Regions from separate parts of the Streptomyces sp. NPDC029674 genome, predicted to be linked through region 2. Evidence: riboswitches for the same ligand, from Rfam matches in the RefSeq annotation. Region 2 holds a riboswitch; each other region holds the start of a gene.
What was found. A riboswitch is a leader RNA that binds a small molecule or an ion and turns the genes downstream of it on or off. The one in region 2 is predicted to bind cyclic di-AMP.
Positions count from the first base shown of each region.

Region 1: another riboswitch for cyclic di-AMP. It lies ahead of ACI2L3_RS09955 (transglycosylase family protein); the one in region 2 lies ahead of ACI2L3_RS27950 (M23 family metallopeptidase).
Region 3: another riboswitch for cyclic di-AMP. It lies ahead of ACI2L3_RS16435 (NlpC/P60 family protein); the one in region 2 lies ahead of ACI2L3_RS27950 (M23 family metallopeptidase).
Region 4: another riboswitch for cyclic di-AMP. It lies ahead of ACI2L3_RS28100 (C40 family peptidase); the one in region 2 lies ahead of ACI2L3_RS27950 (M23 family metallopeptidase).

Region 1 covers NZ_JBJDPY010000003.1:562,433-564,624, forward strand. The annotation lists gene ACI2L3_RS09950 (transglycosylase family protein) at 1-493, shown strand, start outside; cyclic di-AMP (ydaO/yuaA leader) riboswitch at 689-836, shown strand; gene ACI2L3_RS09955 (transglycosylase family protein) at 841-1,563, shown strand; gene eno (phosphopyruvate hydratase) at 1,885-2,192, shown strand, end outside.
Region 2 covers NZ_JBJDPY010000012.1:280,514-282,705, reverse strand. The annotation lists gene ACI2L3_RS27950 (M23 family metallopeptidase) at 1-854, opposite strand, end outside; cyclic di-AMP (ydaO/yuaA leader) riboswitch at 866-1,013, opposite strand; gene ACI2L3_RS27945 (PP2C family protein-serine/threonine phosphatase) at 1,235-2,192, opposite strand, start outside.
Region 3 covers NZ_JBJDPY010000006.1:181,731-183,922, reverse strand. The annotation lists gene ACI2L3_RS16435 (NlpC/P60 family protein) at 1-1,042, opposite strand, end outside; cyclic di-AMP (ydaO/yuaA leader) riboswitch at 1,050-1,206, opposite strand; gene pcrA (DNA helicase PcrA) at 1,462-2,192, shown strand, end outside.
Region 4 covers NZ_JBJDPY010000013.1:14,442-16,633, reverse strand. The annotation lists gene ACI2L3_RS28110 (ATP-dependent Clp protease proteolytic subunit) at 1-100, shown strand, start outside; gene ACI2L3_RS28105 (hypothetical protein) at 108-416, shown strand; cyclic di-AMP (ydaO/yuaA leader) riboswitch at 774-950, shown strand; gene ACI2L3_RS28100 (C40 family peptidase) at 954-1,427, shown strand; gene ACI2L3_RS28095 (DUF6328 family protein) at 1,509-2,081, shown strand; gene ACI2L3_RS28090 (ATP-binding protein) at 2,131-2,192, opposite strand, start outside.

The sequences.
Region 1 (2,192 bases), on a different contig from region 2:
GCGAGACAAGAATCACGACGAGTCCGGCGAAAAGGACGACAAGGGCGGCGAGAGCGGCAAGGACAGCGGCAAGGGCGACGCCGAAAACGCCGAGAACGCCGAGAACGCCGAGAACGCCGACGGCAAGGGCGAGTCCCGCAAGTCCGGTGACAAGGACTCCACTTCGCCCACGCCCGAGAAGTCGACCGAACCGGCCGACGACGCCGCGGACTCCGACGGCTCCTCCGCCGGCCGCCACCGGGGCGACCGCGCGGACGAGAGCGACAGCGCCGGCGACCGTCCCGGACGGCACGCCTCGCGCGGCGGCGACCGCACCGAGAAGCTCGCCGACGGGACGTACACGGTCCGCTCCGGCGACAACCTCTCGGTCATCGCGGACGACTTGGGCGTCGACGGCGGATGGCACGAGCTCTACAGCGAGAACAAGAAGACCGTCGGAGCCGACCCGGACCTCATTCTCCCCGGTCAGAGCCTCGATCTGGGCGAAAAGTAACGGAAATTGACGATGCGTCTGCGGGGGACTTGACACCTGTTGTCCGGATTGGCGCGAGTGAGAGATGGGTCTCAGAAGCCCTGATCGTCTTTGAAATTCCGTGGGGAGCGTGGCTACGGTCGTGACCGCTCGCCACTGGTGAGCCCCGCCGGTCGGTACGCCGAATCCTGCCAACGGCCGGACGGGAACAGTCGTCGCTCAAGAGCGCCGTGGGCAGGAGCGGGGGACCCAAGGTAAGTGCCGGAAACGGCTAGGGGTGAAGTCGCACTCGAGAAGTGCGGCCGGGCAACCACATCGGCCCGAACCCGACAGCTCACCTCGCAGGCGTCGGTGTAGGGGATCAACTCATGCTGCTTTCCGGCAAGGGCAAGCACCGTCGCCCGTCCAAGGCCACCCGTGTCGCCACGCTCGTCGGCGTGACCGGCGCGGCCGTCGCCGCCCCGCTGATGGCGGCCGGCTCGGCCTCCGCAGCCACCACGTCCGAGTGGGACGCCGTCGCCCAGTGCGAGTCCGGTGGCAACTGGTCCATCAACACCGGCAACGGTTACTACGGTGGCGTGCAGTTCTCCGCCTCCACCTGGGCCGCGTACGGCGGTACGAAGTACGCGCCGACCGCCGACAAGGCCTCCAAGGCCCAGCAGATCGAGATCGCCGAGAAGGTCCTCGCGGGCCAGGGCAAGGGCGCCTGGCCGTCCTGCGGCGTCGGCCTCTCGGGCGCCTCGCCCAGCAGCGGCGGCGGCTCGCAGCAGCAGGCCCCGCAGCAGCAGAGCAAGCCGCAGCCGCAGCAGACGCAGCAGCAGGCCGCTCCGCAGCAGCAGGCGCCGAAGCAGGCCGCTCCCAAGCCGCAGCCCGCGCCGCAGACCGAGTCCAAGAAGACCGTCGAGACCCCGACCGGCAAGACGGTCAAGAAGGGCGACGGCGAGTACAAGGTCAAGACGGGCGACACCCTGTCGAAGATCGCCGAGTCGCACGACGTCAAGGGCGGCTGGCAGAAGGTCTACAAGCTCAACGGCGACATCATCGACAACGCCGACTTCATCTACCCCGGCCAGCAGCTGCACCTCAGCTGACGGACCCGGTCGCGGCCGTGCCTCGGCGGACGCACGGCCGTCCCACCCCGTCCCCACGGGCTCCCCGCCCCGGTGCGTGTATCCCCCGTACGCACCGGGGCGGGGCCATGTCCGCCCCCGGTGACTGTCCCCATGTTCGCTACTAGCGAGTAGAGAACGTGGTCTTACGCCCGGATTCCACGCCATTTGGGCCTTGTGTCGTCCCAGGGGACGGGCGGTCGGCTGGCCGAAGCCTCCGGGCCGGTTAGGCTCAGGAGACGCAGGGCCGAAGCGGCCCGGCGTAATCGTGTTTACGCGTCACACTCCCAGAAGGAGATGCTCGTGCCGTCCATCGACGTCGTCGTAGCCCGGGAAATCCTGGACTCCCGAGGCAACCCCACGGTCGAGGTCGAGGTCGGCCTCGACGACGGCAGCACCGGTCGTGCCGCCGTTCCGTCCGGTGCCTCCACCGGTGCTTTCGAGGCCATCGAACTCCGTGACGGTGACCCCAACCGTTACCAGGGCAAGGGTGTCGAGAAGGCCGTCCTCGCCGTCATCGAGCAGATCGGCCCGGAGCTCGTCGGCTACGACGCCACCGAGCAGCGCCTGATCGACCAGGCCATGTTCGACCTGGACGCCACCGACAACAA
Region 2 (2,192 bases):
GCGCCCGCCCAGCCGGCCTCCTTGACGGTGCCGGTGTGCACGGCCTTGAGGGGGGTACCCGTGGGAGCGGCGAAGTCCAGACCCGTGTGATGCCCGGAGGACCACATGGAACCGGCGTCACCGAAGTGCGACGTGAGGGTGTACGAGGAGGTGGGGATGGCGTAGCTCTTGGCGAGCTCGGCCCGGCGCTCGGCCTCGGCCTTCGCCTTCCGGGCCTCCTCCTCCTTCTTCTTCTTGGCGGCGGCCTTGGCGTCCGCGGCCTTCTCGGCCGCTTTCTGCTGCTCGGCGGCCTCTTCGGCGGCCTTCTTGACGGCGGCCTCCTCGGCCGCGGTCCGCACGGCGGTGTCCGCCTGGTCCTGCTGGTTCTCGGCCTGCTGCATGATGCGGGCGCGCAGCGCCTCGCCCGCGTCGGTGGTGCCCTGCTCGGCGTCGGCGGTGCTGACACCGGCGGCGGTGAGCGGTGCGGCGGCCGCGACCGTGGTCGTCTCCGGCGCGTCGTCGGCCATCAGGGAGCCGACGCCCGGCAGGGACTCGGCCTCGGGCAGCGAGTCCGCGACGGCGCCGACGCCCGGCAGGTCGGGCATGGATATGGAGACCGGCGGCTTGCCGTCCTGCGCGGTGGCGATGCCGCCCGCGCCGACGGCGGCGATGACGCCCACGCCGAGCACGGTGGAGCTGCGGGCGAGGCCGCCGCCGCTCTTCTTGTGCACGCGGTGCCTGCCGCGGACGGGACGGATGGACTCCTCGGTGGGGTTCCACTCCTCGAAGGTCTCGGTGGAGCCCTCGTCGTACGAACCGAAGTCGTCGTCATTCGGCACGTACACGGCTTGGGGGGCAGGCCGGTTGGACGCCACTGGGGCGCGCTCCTTTCCTTCCTTCTCGCCTACCGGGTTAGCTGACGGGTTCGGAGCAGGAAGGTCTCCTACGAACAGCCGGCGCGTAGGCACAGCTGCCCGATTCACCCCAAGTTGGTGGTTCCCCGGCTCCCTTGCGGGATTAGGCGCGTGCGCGCGGAGCCGCCTCGAGTGACGGCTGGGACGACCGCGCTGCGTTATCGAACGTTAATAGACAGGGGGTCCGTATTCCAAGCCGTTCCGGTTGATCGTTAACGCTCATCGGCTGTACGTACCGGGACACGAGGGTGCGGAACGGGGCGAGTTGACCCCGCCCCTCCAAACACCGGAGCTTCACATTTTCTTGACAGAGCGTCAGTTGTTATGCGGAGCGGTGTACTTCAGTCACCACCGGTGACCCCCACCTCGCCGGCGGTGGGCCGCCGCACCGCGAGCAGCGCCATGTCGTCCGTCATCGCGCCTCCGGTGTGCCGCCGCACCTCCCCCGCGAGGGCGGCGAGCAGCGCGTGCGGGCCGCCCCTGCCGGGGAAGATCCGCCCGCCGAGCCGCGTCGCCGGATCGTAGAACTCCCCCGCCGCGTCGCGCGCCTCCGACAGGCCGTCCGTGTAGAAGAGCAGCGTCGCGCCGGGCGGGAACTCCGACTCGTCCGCCCGGTCCGGCCAGACCCCGAGGTCGCCCATGCCGAGCGGCAGCGCCGGCTCGCTCGCCGACATGACGCACAGCCGCCCGTCGCCGCGCAGCAGCAGTGGCGGCGGGTGCCCGCGGTTGATGAGGCGTACGGAACCCTCGCCGTGCCGGATCTCGGCGAGGACGGCGGTGGTGAACCCCTCGAACGCGTCGAGACCGTCGCGCCGGGTGCCCTCGCGGGCGAGCGCCCGCTCCAGGCGCTGCGCCACCGCCTCCAGGGTGGCCTCCTGCTCGGCGGCCTCCCGGAAGGCACCGATGACGACGGCGACCGCCGCGACTGCGCCCATGCCCTTCCCGCGTACGTCGCCCACGATGAGCCGTACGCCGTGCGGGGTGTCCTGCACGGCGTACAGATCGCCCCCGATGAACGCGTCGGCCTGCGCGGCCTCGTACCGTGCCGCGATGTCGAGCCCGCCGATGCGCGGGTCCGGCGCGGGCAGCACGGCGCGCTGAGTGGCCTCGGAGATGGAACGGGCGATGGCGAGCCGGTCGTTGCCGCGGCGCACGACACGGTTGATCACGATCGCGAGGGCGGCGACGGTCGCCACGGTGACCACTTCGGTGACGGCCTCGACATGGCTGCTGACGCGGTTGCCGTAGTGCAGGAAGAGGACGGCGCCCGTGGCCGCGGCGCCGGTCAGGACGGTGTTG
Region 3 (2,192 bases), on a different contig from region 2:
CCTTCACCTGGTCCCATGTGGTGCGCGGCAGGGAGATCCCCGCGGCCTTCCAGGCGTCCTGGGTGAGTCCGGAGCAGTCGTAGGAGTCGGGGCCGGTGGCGCCCCAGACGTACGGCTTGCCGATCTGGGCCTCCGCGAAGTCGATGACCTTCGCGGCCTTGGTGGCGTAGCTGCCGTCAGTACTTCCCGAGCCGGATCCGGAGCCGGAGCCCGAACCGGAACCCGAGCCCGCGTCGGAACCGGAACCGGAATCAGAGCCGGATCCGGAGCCCTGGCCGGCTTCCCGCTCCTTCTCCCGCTGCGCCGCCTCCTCGGCCCTGCGCTCCCGCTCCGCCTCGGCGGCCTGCTCACGGGCCAGCTTCTCGGCCTTGCGCTTGGCCTCCAGCTTCTTCTTCCGCTCGATCTCCGCCAGCCGCGCCTTCTCCTCGGCTGTCAGCTTCGAAAGCAGCTCACGCGCGTCACCCAGCTTCTTCTGGACGGTCCGCTTGCTCGTCCTGAGGTCGTCCCGCGAGTCGCTCAGCGTCTCGAGGCTCTTCGCGGCCTTCGTGCGCTGCTTGGTCGCCGACGCCTGCTGCGCCTGGTAGTCGTCGACCGCCTTCTTCTGGCGCGTGGTCAGCCGGTCCGCCAGGTGGTTCTGGTCGAAGTAGCCCTGCGGATCGTTGGCGAGCATCATCGTGGCGGTCTCGGAGACGGCGCCGGTGCGGTACTGGGCGGCGGCGAACGAGCCCAGCTCCTTGCGCGCGTCGTTCAGCTCGTCCGTGCGTTTCGCCACGTCGTCGAGGAGGCGGTCGACCTTCTTGCGCTGCTTGTCGGTGCGCTCCTTGGCCGAGTTGTACTTCTGGGTGGCCACGCCGGCCTGCCGGTAGAGCTCGTCGACCTTCTTCTGGACCTCTTCGAGGCTGGGCCTGGCCGGCGCGGAGGGCGCCGCCTGCGCGCTCTGTGCCAGGAGGGCGACGGAGGTGAGGGCCGCCGTCGTGATGCCGATGGCGGGGGCCGTGCGTAGGCCGGCTGTACGGGTCCGCGGCTTGCGGTGCGACGCCAAGGGAGGCGACTCCTTCCGTGGACCGCCTACCGGGTTAGCTGTCGGGTTCGGGCGGGTGTTCCGGAAGGCTGCCCTACGGTCCCGTACTTCGTACGGGACCGATTCACCCCAATGTTCTGGTGGGTCCCCGGCTCCGAACAGGTCGGACTCGGCGGAGGCCGCCCGTTCCCGGCGGGGTTCGCCGGTGGGGGGACGAGTGGCCCGCCGGGCACGCTAGCCAACGCGTGTGGTCCCTGTGAAGGTTGATGTTCGATATGCCCGATACATTTTCGTGACTTTACGAGTTCCCTGACGCGGGCGTGGCGCGGGCGGTCAAAGGCGTAGCGGAGCGTGATCGTCCGTGGGCGGGGCGTAGGAAGACCCGGGCTGACCGGAACCCGCAGCGGGTTGTCAGTGGGGCCGCCTAGACTCGGGAGGCGATGAGCAGCCTCTTTGATGACAGCTTCCTGGCGGACCTGCAGCCTTCCCGGGCCGCGGACGAAGCGCCCCCGCCGCCGCCCGAGGACAGCGCTCCGGAGCCCATTCCGGACGACCTGTTCGACGGGAAGTTCGACGCGCCCATGACCCGGGAGTCGCACTACCGCGACGGCGCCCCGCGCCCGGTCATCGACCCGGCGTCGCTCCTCGACGGGCTGAACGAGAACCAGCGCGCGGCCGTCGTGCACGCCGGCTCCCCGCTGCTCATCGTGGCCGGCGCCGGTTCCGGCAAGACCCGCGTGCTGACCCACCGCATCGCGTACCTCCTCGCCGAGCGCGGCGTGCACCCCGGCCAGATTCTCGCGATCACCTTCACGAACAAGGCCGCGGGCGAGATGAAGGAACGCGTCGAGCAGCTCGTGGGCCCCCGGGCGAACGCGATGTGGGTCTCGACCTTCCACAGCGCCTGCGTCCGCATCCTGCGCCGCGAGTACAAGAAGCTGGGCTTCACCTCCTCCTTCTCGATCTACGACGCCGCGGACTCCAAGCGCCTCATGGCCCTGGTCTGCCGCGACCTGGACCTCGACCCGAAGAAGTTCCCGCCGAAGTCCTTCAGCGCCAAGATCTCGAACCTGAAGAACGAGCTGATCGACGAGGAGGACTTCGCCGGTCAGGCGGCCGACGGTTTCGAGAAGACCCTCGCCCAGGCCTACGCGATGTACCAGTCCCGCCT
Region 4 (2,192 bases), on a different contig from region 2:
GGACAAGATCTTCGACGCCCGGGCCGCCCTGGAGTACGGGTTCGTGGACCGGATCGTCCCGAGCCGCAAGAGCTCGCTCGCCGCCCGCGATCCGAGGTGACGCACCGATGCCGCCGCCCGAACTGCCGCCTCTGCCCGCCCTGACGCACGCCGAGGCGGAGTTGATCGACCGCTATCTCGAAGTCGTCGACCTGCTCGGCCGCATCAACCCCGCCCGCGCCGAGCACACCTACGGCGGACTGCGCGCCGCCCAGGCGCTGGTCGGCCGGGCGACCGCCCTGCGGGACGCGCTCGCCCTCATGCACCAACGGGGCGAGAGTGAGGTGCACGCACCCACGCTGGCCCGGGCGTTGCGCGTTCTCGACGGCGAGCGGCGGGCCCGGCGGCTCACCGTGCCACCCGCGCAGGGCTGCTGAGACCCCGTCGGCCGCCTCGCTCCCGGCGCCGGAACGTCTGGGTCCATTTCGAAACGGACCAGTCGGGCTACCCCGGACGGCGTACGCGCACGTCGTTATCCGCACGGTCCGAAGTTGCGACGAGTGAGTACAGCAGGGGCGGAATTATGTATTCCGCTGCTGGTCGAGCGGTCGTCAGAGAGTGCGGCCGCAGGTCGAATTCGGCAGTGTCCACCTGAACAGGTCAGTCGTGAGTAGCCTCACAAAACACCGTTTCGGCTCGGTTTTCGGGCCCTTTTCGGGTCAAGATCCCTTCCGACGACAAGCCCCCGCCACAGCGGCGGGGCGGTCCGGGCGGACGCCGAGTCCTGCCGCCACCCGGATGACCGGTCGACATCGGTGCAACGGCAGGAGTGGAGGACCCAGGTACGACGGGCCCGTCCGAGAAGTCGGGACGACGCCCTTGGGGTTAAGCCGCAGAGCATGACGCGGCCGGGCATCTTCGCCTGCCCGAACCCGACAGGTCATCCTTCACAGGCGGCTGACGAAGGGTTGCGCATGACCGCGCTGAATCATGTTCCGTCGCTGCTGAGCAGGACCGGTGCCGCATCGGTCCTCACGCTCGCCGTCGTAGGCGGCACCGTCGTGGCCCCCGGGCTCACGTCGGAGGCCGAGGCAGCGACCCACGGGACGAAGGCGCTCAAGATCGCGGCGTCCAAGAAGGGCTCCCCGTACGGCTACGGGGCAGCGGGACCCAACCGGTTCGACTGCTCGGGGCTGACGCTCTACTCGTTCAAGAAGACGGGCAAGAAGCTGCCTCGCACGGCCGCCGCGCAGTACAACAAGACCAAGCACATCTCCAGGTCCCAGCGGACCCGCGGCGATCTGGTGTTCTTCCACTCCGGTCGGAACGTCTACCACGTCGGGATCTACGCGGGTAACAACCGCATCTGGCACGCCCCCAAGAGGGGGACCGTGGTGCGCCTGGAGAAGATCTGGTCCAACAGCGTCTGGTACGGCAGGGTGCGCTGACCGAGCGGTGGTCCGCCGGCGCGCGCCTCGCACCGTCAGGTGCCGGTGCTTGGAGCGCGCCGGCGGGGATACCCGTGCGGGATGTCCGACGACTTTTCCTGCACCGCCCGCAAGGAGGCGCCGCTGGAGCGCGCGGACCGGAACTTCGCGGAGCTGCTCCAGGAACTGAGGGTGACGCAGACCGGCGTGCAGATCCTCTTCGCCTTCCTGCTCACCCTCGCCTTCAGCCCGCGGTTCCCCTCGCTCGACGCCGTGCAGCGCGGCACCTACGTCACGACGCTGCTGCTCGCGGTGCTCGCCGCGGCGCTGTTCACCGCTCCGGCGGCGCTGCACCGCTCGCTGTTCCAGCAGCGGGCCAAACCGCTCATCGTGCGGGTCTCGTCCCGGCTCGCCGCGCTCGGCCTGGGCGTGCTGGTGATGACGCTCACCGGTTCCGTGCTGCTGGTCGTCGACGTGACGGCGGGGCGGACCGAAGGGGTCTGCGCGGCCGTGGGGACGCTGCTGGTGTGTGTCGGGCTGTGGGGCGTCCTGCCGCGGCTCGTACGGCGTCCTGTGGCGCGCGTCGAGGCGGCGCCCCAGGAGGAGGCGCACATCGGCCCTGCGGGGGTGCGAGGAGGAGCGCCACGGCCGCTGCGCCGGGAGCGGTGCCGGTGACGCGCCCCGTGCCGCTGGAACCGCCCGTAGCGGGGCGCGGCCCAGCCCGTCAGTCGGCGGCTTCACGGGGGCCGCGTTGGACGGGGACCTGCCAGGGCAGCGCGATCCACA